4 regions of the Kitasatospora sp. NPDC059088 genome follow, and region 2 is predicted to be linked to each of the others. Evidence: riboswitches for the same ligand, from Rfam matches in the RefSeq annotation. Region 2 holds a riboswitch; each other region holds the start of a gene.

Region 1 (4,203 bases), on a different contig from region 2:
CGAATCCGCGAAGCTTGCGAAGGCTTGCCCGGAGGCGTTGCGGCTAGGCTGCGCCGCACCGGCCCGACCCGACGGCCGGACACGGAGGTGCGGGGCGATGGGGAAGGCCTTCGCCGGGGCCAGGCTGCGCCGGCTCCGGGAGGAACGCGGACTGAGCCAGGCCGCCACGGCGCGGATGATCGACCTCTCGCCCAGCTACCTCAACCAGCTGGAGCACGACGCCCGCCCGCTGACCGTCCCCGTCCTGCTGCGGCTCACCGAGGCGTTCGGCGTGGAGGCCGGGTACTTCGCCCCGCCGGACAGCGCCCGGCTCGCCGCCGAACTGCGCGACGGCCTCGGCGAGGAGCTCGCGGCCGGCCGGATCACCCCCGGTGACCTCGACGAGGTCGCCACCCGACTGCCCGCCGTGGCACGGCTGTTGACCGACCTCGGGCGCGGCCGTCGCACCCTGGCCGAGCAGCTCGCCGTCCTCGCGGGGGACCGGGGCCCGGCCGCCGACACCCGGACCCCGCACGAGGAGGTCCGCGAGTTCTTCTACCGCCGGCAGAACTACGTCCATGAACTCGACACCGCCGCCGAGGAGTTGGCGGGCGAGATCCGGCTGCGGCGCGGCGGGGTGCGGGCGGTGCTGGCCGAACGGCTGGCCGACGTACACGGCGTACGGCTCGCCTCCGGCGGGGAGCAGCTGCACCGGTACGAGCCGCGGACCCGGACCCTGCGGCTGTCGGACCGGCTGCGCCCCGGCCAGCAGGCCTTCCGGCTGGCCACCCAGCTCGGCTACCTGGAACACGACGCGCTGCTCTCCGAACTCGCCGCCCAGGACAGCCCCGAAGGCTCGGCCGCGCACTCGCTCACCCGGATCGGCCTGGCCAACTACTTCGCCGCTGCCCTCGTCCTGCCCTACGCCGCCTTCCACGCCGAGGCCGAGTCCGCCCGCTACGACATCGAGCACCTCGCCGACCACTTCGGCGTCGGCTACGAGACGGTCTGCCACCGCCTCAGCACCCTCCAGCGCCCCGGCCTGCGCGGGGTGCCGTTCTCCTTCGTCCGGGTCGACCGGGCCGGGAACGTCTCCAAGCGGCAGTCCGCCACGCCCTTCCACTTCTCCCGCACCGGTGGCACCTGCCCGCTGTGGAACGTCTACGACGCCTTCGCCGCCCCGGGCCGGGTCCACGTCCAGGTCGCCGCCATGCCGGACGGGCGCCGCTACCTGTGGACGGCCCGCGCCGTCACCCGCTCGCCCGGCGGCTGGGGCCGACCCGGCAAGACCTTCGCCATCGGCCTCGGCTGCGAACTCCGCCACGCGTCCCGCCTCGTCTACTCCGCAGGCCTCCACCTGACCGACGAGGCCGCCGCCACCCCGATCGGCCTGGGCTGCAAGGTCTGCGAACGCCCGGCCTGCGCCCAGCGCTCGGCCCCGGCGATCGGCCGCCCGCTGGCCGTCGACGAGCACACCAGCACCTTCGTCCCGTACCCGGCGTCCTCCTGAGCGGTGCCGCACGGGGCGAGGCAGCCCCCGGAGGGCCGTCGGACGAGTACAACCACCCTTCCTGCCATCGGGTTTGGTGACATTGGGCGGCGGGCATCGCCAGCCCGGAAGCCCCGTGCACCACGGGCGGAAGTGAGGTGGGACGGATGGCCGGCGACGAGACGCCACAGCCCTTCGCGACGTTCTGCGGCAACTGCAACTGCGGTTGCCCCCAGGTGTTCCTGGACCGGGAGGCCCCGGTGGACCGGCGGGTGAGGATCACCGACGACTTCGGTCAGCAGATCCGGATGAGCGAGGACCAGTTCCGCGACCTGGTGCGCCAGGCCAAGGAGGGACTGCTGGACCTCTCCGCGGCTTCGGCCGGCTGAACGCGATCGAACGGCGCCCGGGGGCGGCGGTCCGATGACCCGCCGCCGGTCCGGCGAAGGGCCGTGGTCGCGGCCCGGGACTCGCCGATCGGTGTCGGGGACACGGACACCTCGCTCTACAGGAACGCGTGGTCGACCTCGCGCTCTGGCTCGACCGCCACCGGCCCGTCCTGGCCCTGTGACCCGTCGTGCCCCTGTGACCGCTCGGGCCCGCGCCGCGCGGCGGTGGGTCTGGACTTGCTAGGACGTCCAACTATATGGTCGACGGCAGGTCCGCGGTGTCAGGGAAGCCGGTGTGAGTCCGGCACGGTCCCGCCACTGTGACCGGGGAGTTCGTCCTCGCAGATGACGGCCACTGGCAGCCAGCCGGGAAGGCCAGGGGGCGGGCGTGGATCCGGGAGTCAGGATACCGGCCGCGGATGATCCGTGTTTTCCACGAGGATGGAGACGACACGCATGACTCCGGGCCGCTGTTCCCGCTCCGCTGCCGTGCTGCCGACCGTCGGGGCCCATCGCTCCTGACGGTTCGTCACTTTACGCCTGCCGCGACGGCGTACGACCGTACGTCCGATGCCGCGGCGTGCTCTCTCCATTCCTCCTCTCCCCACCCGTGACGAGAGAAGGAACCGATGGTCCGCGAACTGACCCACTTCATCGGCGGCAAGCGCGTCGCCGGGACGTCCGGCCGCTACGGCGACGTCTTCGACCCCAACACCGGCCGGGTGCAGGCCCGGGTGCCGCTGGCCGACCGGGCCGAGGTCGAGGCGGTGATCGCCGACGCCGCCCAGGCCCAGCCCGGGTGGGCGGCCTGGAACCCGCAGCGGCGGGCGCGGGTGCTGCTGCGCTTCCTGCAACTGGTCGAGCAGGAGAAGGAGGAGCTGGCCCGGCTGCTCTCCGCCGAGCACGGCAAGACCGTGGCCGACGCCCACGGCGACCTCCAACGCGGCCTGGAGGTGGTGGAGTTCGCCGCCGGGATCCCGCACCTGTTGAAGGGCGAGTTCACCGACAACGCCGGCACCGGCATCGACGTCTACTCGATGCGCCAGCCGCTCGGCGTGGTCGCCGGCATCACGCCGTTCAACTTCCCGGCGATGATCCCGCTGTGGAAGGCCGCACCCGCGCTGGCCTGCGGCAACTCCTTCGTTCTCAAGCCCTCCGAGCGGGACCCGTCGGTGCCGCTTCGGCTCGCCGAGCTGTTCCTGGAGGCCGGGCTGCCGCCGGGCGTGCTCAACGTGGTCAACGGCGGCAAGGAGGCGGTGGACACCCTGCTGGAGGACGAGCGGGTGCAGGCCGTCGGCTTCGTCGGCTCCACCCCGATCGCCCAGTACGTCTACGCGACGGCCGCCGCCCACGGGAAGCGGGCGCAGTGCTTCGGCGGCGCGAAGAACCACATGATCGTGATGCCGGACGCCGACCTCGACCAGGCCGCCGACGCGCTGATCGGCGCCGGCTACGGCTCGGCGGGGGAGCGCTGCATGGCGATCTCGGTGGCCGTCCCGGTGGGGGAGGAGACCGCGGACGCGCTGGTGGCCAAGCTGGTCGAGCGGATCGCCGCGCTCAAGGTCGGCCGCTCGGACGACCCGGCTGCCGACTTCGGCCCGCTGGTCGGCGCCGACGCGCTGGAGCGGGTCCGCGGGTACCTCGACCTCGGGGCCCGGGAGGGCGCCGAACTCGTCGTCGACGGGCGGGACTTCCGCCTTGAGGGCCACGAGGGCGGCTACTTCCTCGGCGCCTCGCTGTTCGACCGGGTGACCCCGGACATGCGGATCCACCGCGAGGAGATCTTCGGCCCGGTGCTCACCGTGGTCCGCGCCGCCGACTACGAGGAGGCGCTGCGGCTGCCCAGCGAGCACGAGTTCGGCAACGGCGTGGCCATCTACACCCGGGACGGCGACACCGCCCGGGACTTCGCCCGCCGGGTGGACACCGGCATGGTCGGCGTCAACGTGCCGATCCCGGTGCCGATCGCCTACCACACCTTCGGCGGCTGGAAGCGCTCCGCCTTCGGCGACCTCAACCAGCACGGTCCGGACTCGATCCGCTTCTACACCCGCACCCGCACCGTCACCTCGCGCTGGCCCTCCGGGGTCAAGGAGGGCGCGAGCTTCACCATGCCGACGATGGGGTGAACGCCGTGCACACCAGTGAACTGACGGAGGACCAGGCCGCGATCGCCGAGGCCGTCGGAGCCTTCGCCGCCGAGTACCTGGCCCCGCACGCGGTCGAGTGGGACCAGGCCAAGCACTTCCCGGTGGACGTGCTGCGCAAGGCCGCCGACCTCGGCCTCGCCGGGGTCTACGTCCGGGAGGACGTCGGCGGCTCCCAACTCTCCCGGCTGGATGGCGT
Region 2 (4,203 bases):
CGGCCACCACCGTGGCCACGCCCAGCGCCACGACGAGGACCGCCCCGAGCGCAGCGGGCACCATCGAACCGGAGTCGTGCGGGGCGTCGGCCACCGGGTTGGCGTCCACCACCCCGCCGGGCACGGCGGGCGCGGACGTCGCCCCGGCCGCGGCCACGGCCGTCTGCGGTGTCGGCCCGTCACTCGGGGTCTCGGTCGGCGGGGCGGTGGAGACTTCGGCCGGTACCGGCGTGGGATCGGGCGCTCCCGGCGGGGTGATGCCGTCCGCAGGAGTGGCCGCGGTACCCGTTCCCGGGGTCGCGGCGGGCGCCGGCGGACGGGTTCCGCCGGGCCGGGGTGCGGCCGGGGCCGGGGCACCCCCGGTCGAGCCGGAGCCGCCGCCACGCGTCGTACCGCTGCCGCCCGTCGTGCCCGATCCGCCCGTCGTACCGGAACCGCTCGCCGCTCCGCCGGAGCCGCCCGTCGTGCCCTGGCCCGGGTCGGCCGGCTGCCCGCCGGAACTGGGGTTGTGGGCCCGGACGCTGTCCGGCGAGAAGGTCGGACGCCCCTCGGTGCCCTCCACGTTGGTGCCGCCGTAGATCCACAGGTCGACGCTGCCGGGCTTCGGCTGGTAGAGCATCGCCCCGAGCTGGCTGTAGGACCACTCGTTCTGGCCCGGATCGGCGTGCCAGTACGACCAGTACGCGGTGGCCGGAGGTGTCAGGACGCACTTCTCCTGGTCCGGGGTCGGGAACTGCTTGCCGCCCTGGTAACCGCTGTAGCCGATCCGGCAGATGAAGGCCGGGCCGTCGTGGCCGGTGCCGGTGGTCTTCCAACCCCCTTGGTTCAGCAGGGTGTAGCCGGTGGTGGGCGTGGAGCCGCAGGAGCGCAGCAGCGGGCCGCCCCACTTGCTCAGGTCCACGGCGAGGACGACCCCGGAGGTCGGGGTGCACTGCTCCATCGGCAACGGCGCAGCGGCAGCCGGGACCACGCCCACGGCGAGGCCGCCGAATGCCAGCGCCGAGGTCAGTGCCGCCGCCCCGGACAGCCGGGCGAGCCGCTGCCCGAGTCCCCGGCTCACCGGTGACGCCCCGGGGCGGCCGTCCGGCGGCGACGGGCGACGATGACGGCAGCGGCACCGAGCGCGGTCAGCGCACCGGCGGCCGCCGTCAGCGCCAGTGCCTGGGTTCCGGTGCTCGCGAGGTGATCCGAACCGGTCTGCACCGGGACGCCTCCGGCCGCCTCGGCACCGCCATCCGTCGGGGCGTCGACGCCACCGGACGACGGCGCGCCGGTGGTCGGGCCGGGCCCGGTCGTGGTGGGCGAACCCGTCGGGGTCCCGGTGGACGTGGTCGTCGGGGTGGAGGTGCCGGTCGGGGTGGGCGTACCGGACGGAGTGGTGGAGGGAGTACCCGTCGGGGTGACCGTACTCGTCGGGGTCGGCGTGCCGGACGGCGTGGTGGACGGCGTCCCGGTCGGCGTCGGCGAGCCGCCGAGGTCGCGGGACAGCGTGCCGAAGGAGATGCCGGTGGCGCCGCCGAGCACCTGCGTGGACGCCCGGACGTCCGACCCCCGCTGCCCGGTGGAGGCGACGTTGAACCCGCCGTCACCGTTCTGCTGCCCGGCGAGGAAGTCGAGTGCCTTGGCGATCTGTCCGCCGTAGGCGGCCTTGCGCAGCGTCATCCCCTGGACGGCCAGCGCGGCCGAGTTGGTGGAGTTGCCGGCCGCGCCGGGGAAGCCGCCGTCGGGCAACTGCCGTGCGGCGAGCCAGCCGAGGCCCTTGTCGACCGCCTGGGCGGCCTCGTCCCCGGGGACGAGGGCGAGGGCCATGACGGCCATGGCCGTGCTGTCCACATCCGAGTCACCGGCGGCCGGAATCAGACTCGGCCAGGACCCGTCCGGGTGCTGGAGGCTCCTCAGGTAGCCGATCGCGGGAGCGGCACCGGTCGACTCTCCGGCCCGGAGCTGGGCCATGACGGCGAGCGCCTGGGAGAAGACCGAGGTGGCGTAGGTGTAGTTGCCCGGGGCGTCGCAGCCCGTGCCCGCGTCGGCCTTGGTGCACACCATCGCGGCGAGGGCGGCGATCAGGTCGTGGCCGCCGAAGTTCCGCGGGTTGCGGCCGACCGCCTCGGCGAGCAGCGCCTCCTTGCCGATGGACCCGCCGCCGGCGTACTCGGTGCCGATGGCGGTCCAGTCGTTGACGGTGCGCGCGCTCGCGTCCTTGCCCTGCTGGTCCAGGAAGTCGACGATCCTGCGCAGCGCGGCGTCGTCCGTACCGGTCGCGGCGAGGGCGTAGGCCCCGTCGATGGTCAGGCCGAAGTCGGCGAAGGCCGGGAACCCCTCGTAGTAGTGACCGTCCGTCAGGCGGGACGGGTCGGTGAGGTAGGCACTCCCCTTGGCGGCGTCCGGCTTCCTCCCGGCAGGCGGGGTCGGTGTGGCGGTGGGGCCGTCCGCGTCGTGCCGGGCGGTGGTGAGGTCGGCACCGGTCAGGGCCGGGATCGTCGGCCGGGCTGCCGCGCTCTCGGGGTGCCCCAGCAGGACCGTACCGCAGGCGGCGACCGCGACGGCACCGGCGACCACCAGCGAGGCGAGGTCCCGGTTTCTGTGACGTGTACGACTGCTGCTGACCCTCACGACGACTCCCTGGTCGGTCGACACGGGAGAAACGGCGCAGCCGACGGCCGCCCACGGGGAACACGGGACCGTCGAGACCACGTCGTAGTCCGCGACGACGCAAGTGCTGTGTGAACACACCCCCGGTCCAGGCATTCCGGCTCACCCACCCTCAGGTGGGTCCACGGTTGCGGGTCAGCGCCGGAGTTGGACCGGCTTCCCCTGAATGCCGAGGGCAAAAAATCGGTTCATCAGACCACGTTGACCGAAGCAGAGTCAATGAGGCGTCAGCGGTGGCCGAGCGGGAGGACCCGGGTGCGGCACCGGGGCTGACGCGCAGCGGTGGGGGGGTCACCGGTGCCCCGGCCCCTCCCGGGAGAGGAGCCGGGCACCGGTCGGCGTCCGCGGTTCAGGACGCGGTTCAGGACGCGGTTCAGGGCGCGGTGATGCCCGGCTGGGCACCGGCGCCGAAGGACCAGCCCTCGACGTCGCCGGGTGCCGGGTTGTAGCTGCCCGCGCCCAGGTTGCTGTACGACCAGGGGCCGCCGTGCTGGGCGTGCCAGTACGACCAGTAGGCGCTGCCGGTCGGGTTGGTGCAGGTCGTCGGCAGGGCGTTGATCGTGCAGACGAAGCCCGGGAAGCGCGGGTGGAAGGAGTACGAGAAACCGGCCCCGGTCAGCGCGGCCAGGCCGCTGGCCGGGTCGCCGGGCGCACAGCCGGTCTGGACGCCGCCGCCGACGGCGGTGAAGTCGACCACGACGGTGACCCCGGTGGTGCCGGTGCAGGCGTCCGCCCGCGCCTGCGGGGCCTGGACGGCGGAGACGCCGAGCAGGCCGGCCGTGAGGGCCGCCGCAGCGGCGATCGACCCGAGCGTACGGCGGGCCGGGCGGGCACGGCGGGCCGGGCGGACCGCGGTGAAGGTGTCGGTCATCGGTGAAATCCTCCTGGAGTCAGGCTCGTTCAGCGCACGGCCGTGGGCGTGGCCGTGTCCCTGGCCGTGTCCGTGGCCGGGCAGGCGAGGGTCGGGGCGCCGGGGCGTGCACCGGCGGCGGACAGCGTGGCCAGCGGGGTGCCCGCGAGGCCGAGGACGGCCTGTGCCGTGGCCCGGGCGCCGTTGCCCGCGTTGAAACCGCTCGCGTCGTAGGCGACGGCGCCGCGGACCGCCTGGTCGGCGGAGCAGTCCTGCTGGAACTTGACCAGCCGGCTCCAGCCCTTGAACCCGGCGGCCAGGCGCCCGCCGGAGAACAGCGCCTGGGTGGCCAGGCCGGTGGTGTTGGCGTTGGAGGCGGTCGCCCCGGCGGCCGCGAACCCGCCGTCGCCGTTCTGGTGGGCGGTGAGCCAGCCGAGTCCCGTGTTCGCCTTGGCGGCGCGACCGGTGGCGGCGAGGGCCTGGACGGCGAGCGCGGTGGCGTCGGGGTCGCTGGTGCAGGCGGCCTGGCCGAAGGAGACCGGGAAGCCGCCGTCCGCGCACTGGCTGTTCGCCAGGAAGTCGACGGCCGCCGCCGGGGCGTCACCGGGCGTGCGGTGCAGGGCGATCAGGGCGAGGGACTGGCCGAAGGCGTTGCTGTAGTCGCCCCACTGGGAGCGGTCGGAGAAGCGGCCTCCGGCGGT
Region 3 (4,203 bases), on a different contig from region 2:
CTGCGGCAGCTCCCACGCGGTGCGGTACAGCGACCGGACCTGCTCCGGCAGCCAACCGAGCTCCTGGACGGAGCCGTTGGCGTCGCGCAGGGCGTCGCGGGTCTGCTGGTCCCAGACGCCGAGCTCCTTGAGCTCGCGCACCAGGTACGGGTTGACCTGGAGGAACTCGCCCGAGAGCGTCTCGCGCTTGAACAGGTTGGACACCTGCGGCTCGATGCACTCGTAGACGCCGGCGATGGAGGCGATGGTCGCGGTCGGGGCGATCGCGAGCAGCAGCGAGTTGCGCAGGCCGGTCTCGGCGATGCGGGCGCGCAGCGCCGTCCAGCGGTCGGTCCACTCCGGGGCGGCGCTCGGGAAGTGGTCGATGTGCAGCTCGCCGCGGGCGGCGCGGGTTTCGCCGTAGGCCTCGTGGCGGCCGAGCTGCTCGGCCAGGTCGGCGGAGCGCTCGTAGGCGGTGAGCATGATGCGCTCGGCGATCAGCGTGGACAGCCGGGCGGCCTCGGCGGAGTCGAAGTCGATCCGCAGCTTGAAGAAGACGTCCTGGAGGCCCATCACGCCGAGGCCGACTGGCCGCCAGCGGGAGTTGGAGGTGCCGGCCTCGGTGGTCGGGTAGAAGTTGATGTCCACCACGCGGTCGAGGAAGGTCACGGCGGTGCGGACGGTGGCGTCGAGGCGCTCCCAGTCCATGGCGCCGAGCAGGTCCTCGACGGACGCGCCCTCGGCCACGTGCGCGCCGAGGTTGACCGAGCCCAGGTTGCAGACGGCGGTCTCGGAGTCGTCCGTGACCTCCAGGATCTCGGTGCACAGGTTGGAGGAGTGCACCGTGCGGCCGGGCAGCGCGGTCTGGTTGGCGGCGCGGTTGGAGGCGTCCTTGAAGGTCATCCAGCCGTTGCCGGTCTGCGCGAGGGTGCGCATCATGCGGGCGTAGAGGGTCTGCGCCGGGATGGTGCGGACGGCCTTGCCGGCCAGCTCGGCCTTGAGGTAGGCCTCGTCGAAGTCGGCGCCCCACAGGTCGACCAGCTCGGGGACGTCGGCGGGGGAGAACAGCGACCAGTCGGCGTTGGCGTTCACGCGGCGCATGAACTCGTCCGGGATCCAGTGGGCCAGGTTGAGGTTGTGCGTGCGGCGCGCCTCCTCACCGGTGTTGTCGCGGAGCTCCAGGAACTCCTCGATGTCGGCGTGCCAGGTCTCCAGGTAGACGCAGGCCGCGCCCTTGCGGCGGCCGCCCTGGTTGACGGCGGCGACCGAGGAGTCGAGGGTGCGCAGGAACGGGACGATGCCGTTGGACTTGCCGTTGGTGCCGCGGATCAGGCTGCCGCGCGAGCGGATGCGCGAGTAGGACAGGCCGATGCCGCCGGCGTGCTTGGAGAGGCGGGCGATCTGCGCGTAGCGGTTGTAGATCGAGTCCAGGTTGTCCAGCGGCGAGTCCAGCAGGTAGCAGCTGGACATCTGCGGGTGCCGGGTGCCGGAGTTGAAGAGCGTCGGCGAGGAGGTCAGGTACTCCAGGCGGCTCATCAGGCCGTACAGCTCGGACACCTCGCGCACCGACTGCTCGGAGTCGCCGACCGCCAGGCCGCAGGCGACGCGGAGCAGGAAGTGCTGCGGGGTCTCGATCACCTTGCGGGTGATCGGGTGGCGCAGCAGGTAGCGGGACTGGACGGTGCGCAGGCCGAAGTACTCGAAGCGGTCGTCGCCCTTGGTGTCGACGAGCGCGTTCAGGGCGTCGGCGTGCTTGGCGACGAAGGCCGCGGTGGTGTCGCCGATCAGGCCCTCGGCGTGGCCGACGGCGATCGAGGCGGAGAAGGAGGTCGAGCCCTGGCTGTTCGCCTCGTCGACGATCTCCAGGGCGAGCAGGCGGGCGGCCAGCTTCGAGTACTGGGGGTCCTCGGCGATCATCGACGCGGCGGCGTCCACGGCCAGACCGCGCAGCTCGGCGAAGTCCGAGCCGGCGTGGCGGCCGCGCAGCGCGGCGGCGGCGACATGGCCGGGGTCGACCTCGGTGAGGTCGGCGCTGCGGTCGGTGAGCAGCCGCAGGAGAGCACCGCCGGGGTCGGAGACCGTCGGGTCGGTGAAGGCGGTACCGGAGCCCTGGGCGGGCAGGGTGACTGAGGCAGCGGTGGTCAAGGCGCTCTCTCCTGGCGGCGATCGTGCGGCGGTGATCGGGGTCACCCGGGCCGATCTGGGCAGGGGAGCACGGCGCGAACGCAAAAAGCGTCGCGCGAGGTGTCTCCCCGGCCCGCCCGCGAGGCCCGGAGGGGTGGTGCTGGTGCTTGGCGCGGCCTCTGCGGGAGGGCCGTGGCGCACGCTGTTCGGCAGGTACTCGGACTCGCGGTACGGCTGCTGGAGCCGCCCGCACACCGCTGCGGGGCAGTCCCGGATTCCCACCGGGTTCCCCTGCATCGACAGCAGAAGCGAGCATACATGTAGTGGTGTCTCCTCGATGCGACACCACATGTAGTACGGCGTGGTGTGTTGTCGCGATGACGGGTTGTGCCCGGGCCGGTGGCGGTTCGTGGACGTCCGAGGCCCGGAACCACGCTCCGGACGTGTCGCGGCCGCCCGCCGGACACCCCGGATCCGGGTGCCGGACACCCGGGCCCGGCGCGCCGGGCGTCCTGGTTTCGATACGGAACGGTCACCGGGCCGAGGGGCGGTGCGGGTGATGCCCTACGATCTGGGCGCATGAGCGACGGAACTGGTGTACCTGGGCACGGGCCGCAGGGGACGCCTCCCGCCGGGCCGGGGGGCGCACAGAATCAGCAGCCGGTGGGGCCGGGTCCGGTGCCGCCGCCGGGCGGTGGTTTCGGCCCGCCGCCGGCCTCGTACGGACCGGTGGCGCCGGCGGCGCAGCCGTTCTCCCAGCCCGTCCCGCCGGTGCCCCAGCCGGCGCCCCAGCCGGTTCAGCCGCCGGCTGCGCAGCCGCAGTGGCAGCAGGCCCCGCAGCAGGCGGTTCCCGTGCAGCAGCCGGGGCCCCCGCAGCAGCCGGCCGCGCCGCAGCAGCCGGTCCCGCCGCAGCGCGTCGAGCCGGACTGGGCGGCGCTGGCGGACCGCAACGAGGCCGACGGCAGGCGCAAGCGCCGGGTGAGGATCATCGGCGGCGCGGTGGCCGTCGTCCTGGTGGGTGGTCTGGCCGCGGGCGGAGTGCTGCTGTTCGGCAAGAAGGACGACCCGGCCAAGCCCGGTGGCGGTGCGGTCGCGTCCGCGTCCGTCTCGGGCAAGCCGACCCCCGGCCCGTCGAACGGCGGCCCGTCGACCCCAGGCCCGTCGAACGGCGGTGCGGCCGCGGGAGGGCAGCCGGACGACCCGTCGAAGCCGATCTGGGAGGTCGCCACCGACCCGGCGCCGCAGGACGCGGGGGCGCTGTTCTCCGCGCTGCAGGTGACGGTCAACGGCGTGTCCTGGAACCGGACCGTGGTCGCGCTGGACCAGCCCTGCTGGGACGGCAACTCCACCACCGGCGGGCTCGGCAAGGTCCTCGGCGACCAGGGCTGCCAGAAGGTGCTCCGGGCGACGTACGTCTCCGGCGACAGCGCGGTGACCGTCGGCGTCGCGGTCTTCGACCACAAGATCCAGGCCGAGACGGCGATGAAGAACTACGCCGGGCAGCTCAAGGGCCTGCCCGCGCCGGGCGGCCCGGCGTTCTGCGCCAACCCCGGCTGCACCGGCACGCACAGCAGCCTGGGCCGGTACGCCTACTTCACCGTCGAGGGCTCGGCGAAGGGCGGCAACGCCCCTGACGCCGCCGCGACCGCGGCGTCCGCCGGGTTCGCCGAGCACGTGAAGGGCCAGCTGCTCCAGCGGGCCAAGGCGGCGGGCTCGGCCACGCCGGGTTCGCAGGGCACTCCGGCGGCCGCCGCGACCGGCTGACCCGCGGTGACACCCCGGTCCCGGCGGACCCGTTCGCCGGGACCGGGGGAGTGTGGCAGGCTCTCGTCGGAGTCATTCGTACGCGTGTTCCGGTTGCGTCCGCGGGGGTCGGCGCCGGCGAGAAACCGGAGGAGCGGTCGTGGCCCTGCCCAGAGTCCTGCGCGGTAGGCCGGCCGTGCTGGCCGCGGCCGGCATCGTGGTCGCCGCCGGCAGTCTCGTGCTGCTGGACCGCGACGACCGGACCGACCCCGGGCAGCCCGTCCGGGTACCGGTGTCGGTCGGCGCCCCCGGCCGTACCCTGCCGCCGGACGTGGGCCGGGACCTGCTGGCCCGGGA
Region 4 (4,203 bases), on a different contig from region 2:
AGGACCGCCGGGTGAACCGGCTCGCCGACCGCCTGCGCGGCTGGGCCGAACGCCCCGGCTCGGGCGCCGGCACCCCGGTGGACGTGGCCTCCCCGGACCGCCGCACCGAGGCGAGCACCTTGGCCCGCACCCAGCGCGCGGGCTGACCACCCCACGGGGGCGGGCCCGGCAGCCGTGCCGCGCCCGCCCCCGAACCCGTCCGATCGGCCCGCCTGATCAGCCCATCTGATCAACCCGCCCGATCAGCCCGCGAGTTCGGCCCGCAGGCGGCGGGCGGCGGCGACCAGGCTTTCCAGCGAGGCGCGGGTCTCGGGCCAGCCGCGGGTCTTGAGGCCGCAGTCGGGGTTGACCCAGAGCCGCTCGGCGGGGATCGCCGCCAGTCCGGCCCGCAGCAGCTCGACGGCCTCCTCGGTGCTCGGCACCCGCGGGGAGTGGATGTCCCAGACACCCGGGCCGACCTCGCGCGGGTACCCGGCGGAGGCCAGTTCCCCGGCGACCTCCATGTGCGAACGGGTCGCCTCCAGGGAGATCACGTCGGCGTCGAGTTCGTCGATCGCGGTCATGATCGCGCCGAACTCGGCGTAGCACATGTGGGTGTGCACCTGGGTGTCGGCGCGCACGCCCGAGGTGGCCAGCCGGAAGGCCTCGGTGGCCCAGTCCAGGTAGGCCGGGCGGCCGGCGGCGCGCAGCGGCAGGGTCTCGCGCAGGGCCGGTTCGTCGACCTGGACGACGGCGGCGCCCGCGGCCTCCAGGTCGGCGACCTCGTCGCGCAGGGCGAGGGCCACCTGCCGGGCGGTCTCGGCGAGCGGCTGGTCGTCGCGGACGAAGGACCAGGCGAGCATGGTGACCGGGCCGGTCAGCATGCCCTTGACCGGGCGGTCGGTCAGGTCCTGGGCGTAGCGGAACCAGTCGACGGTCATCGGCTGCGGGCGGGAGATGTCCCCGGCCAGGACCGGCGGCCGGACGTAGCGGGTGCCGTAGGACTGCACCCAGCCGTGCCGGGTGGCCAGGTAGCCGGTGAGCTGCTCGGCGAAGTACTGGACCATGTCGTTGCGCTCGGGCTCGCCGTGCACCAGGACGTCCAGGCCGGCCTTCTCCTGGTAGGCGACCACCTCGCGGACCTCCGCCTCCATCCGCTCCCGGTACGCGGCGGCGTCGATCCGCCCGGCGGTCAGGTCGGCCCGGGCGACGCGCAGTTCGGTGGTCTGCGGGAAGGAGCCGATGGTGGTGGTCGGCAGCAGCGGCAGTGCGAGCCGGGCCCGCTGGGCCGCGGCCCGTACGGGGTAGGGCTGGGCGCGCCGGGCGTCGCCCGGGGTGACGGCCGCGGTGCGGGCGCGCACGGCCGGGTCGCGGGTGATCGGCGAGCTGGCGCGGGAGGCCAGGTCGGCGCGGTTGGCGGCGAGTTCGGCGGTGATCGCGCCGGTGCCCTCGCGCAGGGCGCGGGCCAGCAGCGCGGTCTCGGTGGCCTTCTGCTTGGCGAAGGCGAGCCAGCGGGCGATCTGCGGGTCGATGTCGCGTTCGAGGGTGGCGTCGATCGGCACGTGCAGCAGCGAGCAGGAGGGCGCGACGTCGACCCGGTCGGCGAGCCCGAGCAGGGTGGCCAGGGTGGCCAGCGAGGCGCCCAGGTCGTTGATCCAGATGTTGCGGCCGTCGATCACCCCGGCGACCAGGCGCTTGCCGGGCAGCCCGCCGACGGCGGCGAGGTCCGCCAGGTTGGCGGCGGCCGGTCCGGTGAAGTCCAGCGCCAGGCCCTCCACCGGGGCCTTGGCCAGCACCGCCAGGGCGTCGCCGAGGCGGTCGAAGTAGCTCGCCACCAGCAGCTTGGGGCGCTCGGTCGGCGCGCCCAGCTCGCGGTAGGCCCGGGCGGCGGAGTTCAGCTCGGCCGGGGTCCGGTCCTGGACCAGCGCGGGCTCGTCCAGCTGCACCCACTCCGCACCGGCGGCCCGGAGCGCCGCGAGCAGTTCCGCGTAGACGGGCAGCAGCCGGTCCAGCAGGGTGATCGGCTGGAAGTCGGGGGCCACCCCCGGCGCCGGCTTGGCGAGCAGCAGGTAGCTGACCGGCCCGACCAGCACCGGACGGGCGCCGTGGCCGAGCGCGAGGGCCTCCCTGAGCTCGGCGACGGCCTTGGCCGGGTTCGCGGCGAAGGCGGTGTCCGGCCCCAACTCCGGGACGAGGTAGTGGTAGTTGGTGTCGAACCACTTGGTCATCTCCAGCGGAGCGACGTCCTGGTTGCCGCGCGCCATGGCGAAGTAGCCGTCCAGCGGGTCGGCGTCGACCGCCGCCCGGTGCCGCGGCGGGATCGCGCCGACCGCCACGGTGGTGTCCAGGACGTGGTCGTAGAGCGAGAAGTCGCCGGTCGGGACCTCCTCGATACCGGAGTCGGCGAGCTGCTGCCAGTTCCCCCGGCGCAGGTCGGCGGCGGTGGCCAGCAGCACCTCGGCGGTGACGGCGCCCTTCCAGTACCCCTCGATCGCCTTCTTCAACTCCCGGCCCCGCCCCTGGCGGGGGTAGCCGTGGGCGGTGGCGAGGGTCGCCGCGGCTGCGGACTTCGTGGTCAAGGGACTCTCCTTCGCGAGTCTGGTTCCTCAAGTGCCCGGCGACGGGGACGAGGACGCGAAGGGACGACGGACCGGACGGGCCCCCGCACACGGGTACGGCTCCGCCAGGTGTGGTCGCCGACCCGCCCTCGAGGTCACCGGATGGCCGGGCGCGAACGGTCGCACCCGGGCAGTGGCAGGTCTTCGGACTCGCGGGCCCGCCCGTCCTCCTCAAGGACCGGCACCTACTGGCCGTCGCTTCCCAGACCCGAACCGGGCCCAGTGCGTATGACGGCGGTCGTTCCCACTCACCGCTGCGGGGCAGTCCCGGACTGGCCAGTTGAAAGGCGTCACCGGGTTCCCTCTTACGACACCCCGCCTGGCGGACGGGGCGAACCAGCTGCACCCGCCACCCTACGGGCAGCCCGCCGCTTTCCGGCCGGAGAACCGCACAACCGTCCACATGATGAGACGGCGTCAGCCTCCGACGACCTCGGCCTGCGACCGGGGTCAGCCTCCGGCCGCTGCGACGGCCCGGGTCAGCCGACCGCCACCCCGACCAGGCAGGTGTCGTCGTCGGTGTCGGCACCGCTGTACTGCAACAGGTGGTCCAGGTGCCCCTCGAGGCCGTCCCCACCCTCGGCGGCCAGCCGGTGCGCCCGCTCGGCGAGGGTCGTCAGGTTGCTCAGCGACGCCTGGAGGGACTCGTCGCGGCGCTCGATCAGCCCGTCGGTGTACATCACCAGGGTGTCCCCGGGCCGGAGCACGATCTCCTCCTCCTGGTAGTCCGCCTGGTCGACGGCGCCGAGCAGGATCCCGCCGAGCTGCGGGAGGGTCCGCGCCCGGCCCTCGCGCAGCAGGACCGGTGGCGGGTGGCCAGCGCGGGCCCAGCGCAGCCGCCGGGTGGCGGGTTCGTAGAGCCCGCAGACGGCGGTGGCGGTCACGTTGTCCGTGAGGTGGTGGGTCACGCTGTTCAGCCAGTTGAGCAGTTGGCCCGGTCCGGCACCGGTGGCGGCCAGGCCGCGCAGGGCGTTGCGCAACGCGACCATGCCGGTGGCTGCCTCGATGCCGTGCCCGGCGACGTCGCCGACGCAGATCAGGACGTCGCCGGTGGGCAGCACGAGGGCGTCGTACCAGTCGCCGCCGACCAGGTGGTCCTTCTCGGCGGGGCGGTAGCGCACCGCCACGTGCAGGTCGTGAAGGTCCAGCGGCCCCCGGGCGGGCGGCATGATGGCGTGCTGGAGCTGGAGGGCGAGGCGGCTGCGCTCGGCGGCCTGCTGCTCGCTCTGGGCGAGCTGGTCGCGGGTGGCGGCCAGGGCGACCTCGGTCCAGTGCTGGGCGGAGATGTCCTGGTAGGCGCCGCGGACCACACGCAGTCCGCTGTCCGGGTCGTGCACCGGTTCCGCCACCACCCGGATGTGCCGGGTGACCCCGTCGGCGCGCTGGAGGCGGAAGGCGGTGGAGGCGGGCCGCCGGTGGTGCAGCAGCGTCCGCAGGAAGCGGCCGATGGTCTGCCGGTCGTCCGGGTGGGCGTGCTCGGCGAGCTGGTCGAGGGCGATCGGCCGGTCGGTCGGCGCGAGCCCGTGCAGCTCGAACAGGGTTTCGTTCCAGTCGATCCGACGGGTCGCCAGGTTCTCCTCGAAGCCGCCGATGCGGCCGAGGCGTT

What was found. A riboswitch is a leader RNA that binds a small molecule or an ion and turns the genes downstream of it on or off. The one in region 2 is predicted to bind cobalamin.
Region 1: linked by a shared signal. The riboswitch ahead of ACFWXO_RS37400 (CoA-acylating methylmalonate-semialdehyde dehydrogenase) and the one ahead of ACFWXO_RS15790 (prenyltransferase/squalene oxidase repeat-containing protein) in region 2 are both predicted to bind cobalamin.
Region 3: linked by a shared signal. The riboswitch ahead of ACFWXO_RS19770 (ribonucleoside-diphosphate reductase subunit alpha) and the one ahead of ACFWXO_RS15790 (prenyltransferase/squalene oxidase repeat-containing protein) in region 2 are both predicted to bind cobalamin.
Region 4: linked by a shared signal. The riboswitch ahead of metE (5-methyltetrahydropteroyltriglutamate--homocysteine S-methyltransferase) and the one ahead of ACFWXO_RS15790 (prenyltransferase/squalene oxidase repeat-containing protein) in region 2 are both predicted to bind cobalamin.

Annotation. Positions count from the first base shown of each region.
Region 1 is NZ_JBHYGR010000133.1:2,174-6,376, reverse strand. Features, by position in the region: gene ACFWXO_RS37410 (short-chain fatty acyl-CoA regulator family protein) at 98-1,489, shown strand; gene ACFWXO_RS37405 (hypothetical protein) at 1,636-1,857, shown strand; cobalamin riboswitch at 2,099-2,290, shown strand; gene ACFWXO_RS37400 (CoA-acylating methylmalonate-semialdehyde dehydrogenase) at 2,487-3,986, shown strand; gene ACFWXO_RS37395 (acyl-CoA dehydrogenase family protein) at 3,992-4,203, shown strand, end outside.
Region 2 is NZ_JBHYGR010000029.1:34,281-38,483, reverse strand. Features, by position in the region: gene ACFWXO_RS15795 (hypothetical protein) at 1-1,060, opposite strand, end outside; gene ACFWXO_RS15790 (prenyltransferase/squalene oxidase repeat-containing protein) at 1,057-2,613, opposite strand; cobalamin riboswitch at 2,722-2,866, opposite strand; gene ACFWXO_RS15785 (flagellar hook-length control protein FliK) at 3,026-3,523, opposite strand; gene ACFWXO_RS15780 (peptidase) at 3,553-4,203, opposite strand, start outside.
Region 3 is NZ_JBHYGR010000040.1:46,617-50,819, reverse strand. Features, by position in the region: gene ACFWXO_RS19770 (ribonucleoside-diphosphate reductase subunit alpha) at 1-2,100, opposite strand, end outside; cobalamin riboswitch at 2,294-2,426, opposite strand; gene ACFWXO_RS19765 (hypothetical protein) at 2,956-3,867, shown strand; gene ACFWXO_RS19760 (glycoside hydrolase family 26 protein) at 4,007-4,203, shown strand, end outside.
Region 4 is NZ_JBHYGR010000133.1:14,074-18,276, forward strand. Features, by position in the region: gene ACFWXO_RS37440 (hypothetical protein) at 1-146, shown strand, start outside; gene metE (5-methyltetrahydropteroyltriglutamate--homocysteine S-methyltransferase) at 243-2,558, opposite strand; cobalamin riboswitch at 2,736-2,905, opposite strand; gene ACFWXO_RS37450 (SpoIIE family protein phosphatase) at 3,077-4,203, opposite strand, start outside.